DNA from 2 places in the Variovorax sp. OK605 genome. Region 2 is predicted to be linked to the other one. Evidence: predicted binding sites of a transcription regulator. Region 2 holds the regulator's gene; the other holds the start of a gene.

The links. The regulator LexA, encoded in region 2, represses DNA repair genes until DNA is damaged. The targets are predictions, from matches to a motif close to ACTGTATNNNNATACAGT.
Region 1: a site for LexA is predicted at 1,843-1,860, ahead of BM013_RS10680 (putative DNA modification/repair radical SAM protein). Genes of this name have one in related genera too.

What each region holds. Positions count from the first base shown of each region.
Region 1 covers NZ_FOWL01000003.1:526,257-530,460, reverse strand. The annotation lists gene BM013_RS10695 (sensor domain-containing diguanylate cyclase) at 1-624, opposite strand, end outside; gene BM013_RS10690 (YbhB/YbcL family Raf kinase inhibitor-like protein) at 747-1,340, opposite strand; gene BM013_RS10685 (Rieske (2Fe-2S) protein) at 1,364-1,759, opposite strand; gene BM013_RS10680 (putative DNA modification/repair radical SAM protein) at 1,881-3,149, shown strand; gene BM013_RS10675 (UdgX family uracil-DNA binding protein) at 3,166-4,204, shown strand, end outside.
Region 2 covers NZ_FOWL01000008.1:437,173-441,376, forward strand. The annotation lists gene BM013_RS22860 (MFS transporter) at 1-552, opposite strand, end outside; gene BM013_RS22865 (D-2-hydroxyacid dehydrogenase family protein) at 549-1,556, opposite strand; gene BM013_RS22870 (hypothetical protein) at 1,657-2,034, opposite strand; gene lexA (transcriptional repressor LexA) at 2,173-2,856, opposite strand; gene BM013_RS22880 (asparaginase) at 2,930-3,898, shown strand; gene adk (adenylate kinase) at 3,935-4,204, opposite strand, start outside.

The sequences.
Region 1 (4,204 bases), on a different contig from region 2:
GATGCCGCGCGCGCGGATGTTCTGCATCAGCGTGCGCACCGCGCTGAAGTCTTCCACCCACAGCGACACCGGCGAGCGGTCGAACAGGCTGCGCGCGTACATGGCGCTCTCGTCGCGCAGGCGCTGCGCGGCCACGCGCTCGGTGATGTCGTCCAGCGAGACCAGCACGCGGTCCCAGCCGTGCTCGTGGCCGGGCAGCACGCGGGCGCGCACGCGCACGTCGAGCCGGCGGCCGTCCAGCGCGTAGTTGACGGTTTCGCTCTCGAAGGTGAGCTCGCCGCGCCAGAGCTGGTCGAGCTCGTGCACCACGGTGGCTGACATGTCGCCGCGGAAGACGCGGTCGAGCGCGCCGAGCAGGGTGTCCTGGCTGTCGGCGGCAAAGAGCTTCAGCGTGTGCTGGTTGACGCGCAGCACCTTCAGCAACGCCATGCAGTCGCTCACGCGCTTCGGGTCTTCCGACAGGTAGGCCACCAGGTCGGTGATGCCTTCGGCGCGCCAGCCGTCGAGCTTGCGCTTGAGTTCGCTGTAGTCCTCGATCCAGAGGGAGACGGGTGCCAGGTCGAACATGGCGTCGAGGTCGTCGGTGGGCTGGGAGACATCGGACGCGGCGGCGGACAAGACCATCGGTGGAGCTTTCGGAAAGCGGCGGGGCCATTGCCGGCGGGCGCCGGCGGGCTGGAATCTTAACTATTAACCGTGCGCACCAAAGGGGCTCGTGCCCCCTGGGCGCATCGGTGCACCGCCCCTCAGCGGCTGTACAGCCCCACCACGCTCTGCCCGCCCAGTGCGTGGCCCTTGAGCGCGGCCAGCAGCGCGTCGCGCGCGAGGCCGGCCGGCAGCGCGCCCGGTGCGAGGTCGGAGGCGACCACGGTCAGCACGTAGTGGTGCGGGCGGTCGCCCACCGGCGGGCACATGCCGCGGTAGGCGGGCGCGCCGGCCACGTTCGGGCCCATGGTGAAGTTGAAGTTCGAGCCGGCCTGGCCTTCGCCCGCCTTGAGCTCGCCGCGATCGGCCGCGATGTTGTAGGCCACCCAGTGCGACACGCCCAGGCCGGCCGCGCCGTCCGGGTCGAACACCAGCACGGCCACCGACCGGGTCTTGGCCGGCAGGTTGCTCCAGGCCACGGGCAGCGACACGTTCTTGCCGCCGCAGTCGCCGGCGCCGCCGTGGTCGGCCGGAATGACGCTGTTGTCGGCGAAGGCGCTGGACGTCACGCGCATGCCGGTGAAGGCCTTGCCGCCGGGGCCCGAGCCGGCCGGCATGCCGGCGCAGCCGGCCATGAGGCCCGCAAGGGCGAGCGCCGCTGCAGGCAGGGCGAGAGAGTGGAACTTGTTGCGCATGGAATCTCCTTGAAAGCTTGAGTTCATCCGGCGTGGCCGAGCCACACGCTGCCGTCCGCCTGCTCGTGCACCGCCAGCGGCGTGAGCCGTGCGCCGCGGCACGGGCCGCCCACGCACTTGCCGGTGTCGGGCTCGAAGATGGCGCCGTGGCGCGCGCACATCAGGAAGCGGCCCGAGCTTTCGAGCACCTGGCCTTCGAAGTCGAGCGGGCCGCCGGCATGCGGGCACTGGTTGAGGTAGGCGTACACGGCGCCGTGCCAGCGCACCGCGAAGGCGGGCGCGCCGTCGGGGGTGGTGAACCTGGCGGCCAGGCCGCCGTCGGCGAGGTTGGCGGCCATCGGGCCGGCGGCGGGTGCCGTGGCGCCACGGTGGGTCGCGGGTGCGGGGGCGGGTGCGGGTGCGGTGGAATCGTCTGACATCTGCCGGGGAGGGTAGCCCAAGGTTCGGCGGCTGCGCAACGTGTGAAACGTATGTCTTTTCATGTTCCCGGCCTTTGCTGAAGACTGTATATTCATACAGCATTCCGCTCAAGGAAACCTCGTGGACATCCAGCGCAAACTCGCCATCCTGGCCGACGCCGCCAAGTACGACGCCTCCTGCGCGTCCAGCGGCTCGCAGCCGCGCGACTCGCTGGGCGGGCGCGGCATCGGCTCGACCGGAGGGGCGGGCATCTGCCACAGCTATGCGCCCGACGGCCGCTGCATCTCGCTGCTGAAGGTGCTGCTGACCAACCACTGCCAGTACGACTGCCTGTACTGCGTGAACCGCGCGTCGAGCAACGTGCCGCGCGCGCGCTTTCGCGTCGAGGAGGTGGTGCAGCTCACGCTCGACTTCTACCGCCGCAACTGCATCGAAGGCCTGTTCCTGTCCAGCGGCATCATCAAGTCGCCCGACCACACCATGGAGCAGGTGGTCGAGGTGGCGCGCCTGCTGCGCGAAGAACACGACTTTCGCGGCTACATCCACCTGAAGACCATTCCCGACGCCAGCGACGAGCTGATCGCGCGCGCCGGCCGCTATGCCGACCGGCTCAGCATCAACGTCGAGATGCCCACCACCGAAGGCCTGCGCGCGCTGGCGCCCGAGAAGGACGAGAGCGCCATCCGCCGCTCGATGGCGCGGCTGCGCCTGCGCATCGATGACACGCGCGAGGAGGCGCGCCGCGTGGTGCCCATTCGCGCGCTGCCTGGCGCGTCAGCCACGCCCGCGAAGCCGCCGCCGTTCGCGCCCGCCGGGCAGAGCACGCAGATGATCGTGGGCGCCGACGCCACCGACGACCGCCACATCCTCGCGTCGAGCGCCACGCTGTACGGCGCGTACAAGCTCAAGCGCGTGTACTACTCGGCCTTCAGCCCGATTCCCGACGCGGCGCGCGCGCTGCCGCTGGCCGCGCCGCCGCTGATGCGCGAGCACCGGCTGTACCAGGCCGACTGGCTCATGCGCTTCTACGGCTTCGAGCACCAGGAGATCGTGGCCGCGCCCGACGGCCTGCTGCGGCTCGACGTCGACCCCAAGCTGGCCTGGGCGCTGGCGCATGCCGATCGCTTTCCGGTCGACCTGAACCACGCGCCGCGCGAGATGCTGCTGCGCGTGCCGGGGCTGGGCGTGAAGGCGGTCGAGCGGCTGCTGCAGGCGCGGCGCGTGCGCCGGGTGCGCGCGGACGACCTGCGGCGGCTGCACGTGCCGGCGCGCAAGGTGCTGCCGTTCGTGGTGGCCGACGGCCACCGGCCGGCGGCGGGCGCGATGGCCGCCACGGCGCCCACGGCGCAACCCGCTGCCGCACAGGCTGCGCAGGCCTCGCTGTTCTGAACCGAACGGACGCGTCATGCAGGTGCGGCTCGAAGACCCGATCGACCTCGATGCCTTCCGCCGGCACGCGCGGCAGCTGCTGGCGGCCGGCGTGCCGCCGGACCACGTCGAGTGGCACGACGGCAGTGCGCCCGGCGGCGCGGCCGACCTGTTCGGCGAGGCCGGCGGCGATGCGCCCTTGCCTCCCGCAGCAGGCGCCGCGCGGCATCCCGTGCCCGCCTCCTTCATCGCGCTGTGCGCCGACGTGATCCTGCACCGCGATGCGCAGCGCTTCGCGCTGCTGTACCGGCTGCTGTGGCGGCTCGCGCACGAGCCGGGCCTGCGCCACGACCCGATCGACGCCGACATGATGCAGGCGCAGCTGATGGCCAAGGCCGTGCACCGCGACATCCACAAGATGCGGGCCTTCGTGCGGTTCACGCGCGTGGCCGGTTCGGATGCAGAACAGGAACAGGCCGGCGAACGCCATGTCGCGTGGTTCGAGCCCGATCACCGCATCGTGGAGGCCAATGCGCCGTTCTTCGCGCGCCGCTTCGCGCAGATGCGCTGGGCCATCCTCACGCCGGAGCGCTGCGTCGAGTGGGACGGCCAGGCGCTGTCGTTCCGCGACGGCGCGGACCGCCGCGAGAAGCCGCCGCCCGACGCGGGCGAGCAGCTCTGGCTCACCTACTACGAGAACATCTTCAACCCCGCGCGCCTGAAGCTCGCGACGATGCGGCGCGAGATGCCGCGGCGCTACTGGCACAACCTGCCGGAGGCCGCGCTGATCCAGCCGCTGGCCGAGGCGGCCGGCGCGCGCAGCCAATCGATGATCGACGCGCCGGCCACGCCCGCGCGCCGCATCCGCGCACCCCTGTTGCTGAACCCGCTGCCGGGCGGCGGCGTGGCGCCCGCCGACCTGGGCGAGTTGCGCGCCGCGGCGCACGCCTGCCGCGCCTGCCCCATCGGCGCGTTCGCCACGCAGGCGGTGTGCGGCGAGGGGCCGCTGGGCGCGGGCCACATGCTCGTGGGCGAACAGCCCGGCGACCAGGAGGACCTGGCCGGCCGCCCCTTCG
Region 2 (4,204 bases):
CCAGATCGATGTCGCGCTCGCGACACTCAAGGCCGCAATCACCATGAAGGCCATGCGCCAGCCCAGGTGGCCGCCGATCAGCGCACCGATGGGCAGGCCCAGCACCGACGCGATCGACCAGCCGAGAAAGACGAAGGTGACCGCGCGCCCGCGCTGCTCGGGTGGCACCAGCAGGCCGGCGCAGGCGGCCGCCTGGGGCGTGAAGATGGCCGGCGCAATGACCGTGAGCATGCGGATGGGGAGCAGGGCGCCGAAGCTCGGCATCAGCGCCGCCAGCGCATGACCGGCGGCATACCAGAGCATGGTGAGCGCCAGCAGCCGGCGGCGGTCCCAGCCCGCGACCGCGGCGGCCAGCAGCGGCGCGCCGATGCACATCACCGCGGCGGCGGCCGTGATCAACTGGCCCGAGGTGGCCACGCTGATCGCCAGCGAGGTGCTGATTTCATTGAGCGTGCCGGGCACCACCATCACGCCCGTGCCGATCACGAAATTGCCCGCGAGCAGCGCCCAGAGCGCGCGTTGCGACGCGCGCCGTGGCGCAGCCCCGTTCACCGACGGACCTGCAGCGCGCCGGGATTCACGATGTTGGTGGGGTTGCCGTTGATGTAGCTCACGACGTTGTCGAAGGCCTGGCCGAAGTAGCTCTCGTAGCTTTCCTGCTCGACGTAGCCGATGTGCGGCGTGCAGATGCAGTTCTCCAGGCGCAGCAGCGCGTGGCCCTGCAGCGGCGGCTCGCTCTCGAACACGTCGATGGCCGCCAGGCCCGGACGGCCGCGGTTCAGTGCGGCCAGCAGCGCGTCGGCCTCGACCAGCTCGGCGCGCGAGGTGTTCACGAAGAGCGCGGTCGGCTTCATGCGCGAGAGGTCTTCGAGCGTGATGAGGCCGTTGGTCTCGTCGTTGAGCCGCAGGTGCACCGACAGCACGTCGGCGGCGGCAAAGAATTCGTGGCGGTTCTGCGCCACCTGGAAGCCGTCGGAACGCGCCTTGGCGCAGCTGGCTTCACGGCCCCAGATCACGACCTGCATGCCGAAGGCCTGCCCGTAGCGCGCCACGAGCTGGCCGATGCGGCCGTAGCCCCAGATGCACAGCGTCTTGCCCTTGAGCACCGAGCCCAGCCCGAAGTTGGGCGGCATCGACGCCGACTTGAGTCCCGACTGCTGCCACGCACCGTGCTTGAGGTTGCTGATGTACTGCGGCAACCGGCGCATGGCGGCCATGATGAGCGCCCACGTGAGCTCGGCGGGCGCCTGCGGCGAACCCGAGCCCTCGGCCACCGCCACGCCGCGTTCGGTACAGGCCGTGACGTCGATGTGGCCGCCGACACGGCCGGTTTGCGAGATGAGCTTGAGCTTGGGCAGCTTTTCGATGAGCTGGCGCGAGATCTGGGTGCGCTCGCGAATCAGCACGATCACGTCGGCGTCCTTGAGACGAACCGACAGTTGCCCGATGCCTTTCACCGTGTTGGTGTAGACCTTGGCCGCGTACGCGTCCAGCTTGGCGGCGCAGCGCAGTTTGCGCACGGCGTCCTGGTAATCGTCGAGGATCACAATGTTCATGGCGTGCCATTGTGCCTCGCAGCATTGGAATGTCGTGCCAGTGAACGTTTGGATACCCACCCCCGAGGCCCTGTCCAGGCGGCCTTGGGGGCTTTTTGCCTCAGTGCAGGCGCGTCGAGCGGTGGGCCGTGGTCATCATCTCGGCGGCCTCGATCGCGGCCAGCCGCTCGAGCTCGGCGCACACGTCGGCCATGCGGCCGGAGATCACGACGCGGTCGCTGCGCTGCTGGCCCTTGCCGTCGACCACGCGCACCACGCGCAGCGGGCGAGCGGGTACAGCGGCTGCCGCCGCTGGCGTTGCGGCGCCACCCGAGCGCGCACTGCAGGCCGGCCGCACGGCCACGTAGCGCAGGCCGGCCGAGGTGTCGTTGTGGTCGAGGTGGTCCCTGTCGTGGGGCCGGCGCGCCGGAATGAGGCGGTTGGCCAGCGATTGCAGCGGCGACCAGAAATCAGCGATGGCGAGGAGGGCGATTCCCATGTGAACTCCAAAAAAGTATGAGGTTGAACACAGGCAGGATTTCTTGAATCGGCCTCGACAGGGTGATGGCGACTCCGCGCCATACGCCCGCCACCTGTCTGGGCCGGATGAGTTGCTGCCGCAGCAGGCCGCCGGGGCCTACATCAGCATCGTGTTGCGAATGAGGCCGACCGCGAGGCCTTCGATTTCGAAGGGCTCGCCGGGCTGCACGATGATGGTCGGGTAGTCGGGGTTTTCGGCGTGCAGCTCGATGACCTGCTTGTTGCGCTTCAGGCGCTTGACGGTCACCTCGTCGCCCAGCCGCGCGACCACGATCTGGCCGTTGCGTGCTTCCTTGGTGGCTTGCACCGCGAGCAGGTCGCCGTCCATGATGCCGGCGTCGCGCATCGACATGCCGCGCACCTTGAGCAGGTAGTCGGGCTGGCGCTGGAACAGCGTGTTCTCGACGTAGTAGGTCTGGTCGACGTGCTCCTGCGCCAGGATCGGCGAGCCGGCTGCGACGCGGCCGATGAGCGGCAGCGCCAGTTGGGCCATGCCCGGCAGCGAGAGCGAGAACTGGCCGCCCTCGCGGTGGCGCGTTTCGTTGAGCGAACGCAGGGCGTCACCCTTCAGGCGAATGCCGCGCGAGGTGCCGCTGACGAGTTCGATGACGCCCTTGCGCGCCAGCGCCTGCAGGTGTTCTTCGGCGGCGTTGGCCGACTTGAACCCGAGCTCGTTGGCGATTTCGGCGCGCGTGGGCGGCGCACCGGTGCGTGCGATGGCGCTCTGGATCAAGTCCAGGATCTGCTGCTGGCGGGCTGTAAGCTTCACGGCGAACTGCATATGTGGTTCCTTGCGGCACTGGCTAGATATCCAGTACCTGTATTTTTAACCAGTTTTTAAAAGTTGACAAGTGATGGTCAATTCCTTTTCGTCCGATGTGCGCCGCGTGGTAGTGCTGGGCACCGGCGGCACCATCGCCGGCAAGGCCGCGAGCAGCGGCGACAACATCGGCTACACGGCCGGCCAGGTGGACGTGGCCGACCTGCTGGGCGGCATCGATGCGCCGGCGGGCGTGACCCTGGTGGCGGAGCAGGTGGCGCAGGTCGACAGCAAGGACATGTCCTTCGAGATCTGGCGCACGTTGGCGCTGCGCTGCGCGCACTGGCTGGCGCAGGCCGACGTGGCGGGCGTGGTGATCACGCACGGCACCGACACGCTGGAGGAGACCGCGTTCTTCCTGCACTCGGTGCTGGCCGCGGCAAAGCCCGTGGTGCTGACCTGCGCGATGCGCCCCGCCACCGCCCTGGCGCCCGACGGGCCGCAGAACGTCAGGGACGCCGTCAGCGTCGCTGCTGCCGAGGGCGCGCGCGGCGTGACGGCGGTGTGCGCGGGCACCGTGCACAGCGGCGTGGACATCCAGAAGGTGCACACCTACCAGCTCGATGCCTTCGCGTCGGGCGATTCGGGGCCGGTGGGCTATGTGGAAGAGGGGGAGGTGCGCCTCGTGCGGGCGTGGCCCGAGTCCGCCGTATCGCAAGGATCGAGGATCTTCGAGGCGGGCACCGTGCAGTGGCCGCGCGTCGAGATCGTCATGAGTCACGCCGGTGCGAGCGGGGCCGTGGTAGAGGCGCTCATGCAACCGGGTGGGGGTGATGCAGAGCCGCTGCAGGGGCTGGTGCTCGCGGCAACCGGCAACGGCACGGTGCACCATGCGCTGGAAGCGGCTGCGCTGAAGGCGCAGGACGCGGGTGTCGCGGTGGTTCGCGCGACCCGCTGCGCCAACGGACGCATCCTGCCGAAAGCCGGCGATGCGCTGCGCGATGCAGGCGCGCTGACGCCCGTGAAGGCGCGTATCGCGCTGATGCTCGAATTGCTGAAGTGAAGCTGGACGCCGCCCTGCACCGAGGGCGGCCGTAGATCAGCTGCTCAGCGCGGCCAGCGCACGCTGCGTGATTTCGTCGACCGTGCCCACGCCCTTGATGGCGCGGTATTTGGGCGCGGCGGCCGGGTCGGTGTTGGCCCAGGCCGAGTAGTAGTCCACCAGCGGACGCGTCTGCTGGCTGTACACGTCCAGCCGCTTGCGCACGGTTTCTTCCTTGTCGTCTTCGCGCTGGATCAGCTCTTCGCCCGTGACGTCGTCCTTGCCTTCCACCTTGGGCGGATTGAACTTGACGTGGTACGTGCGGCC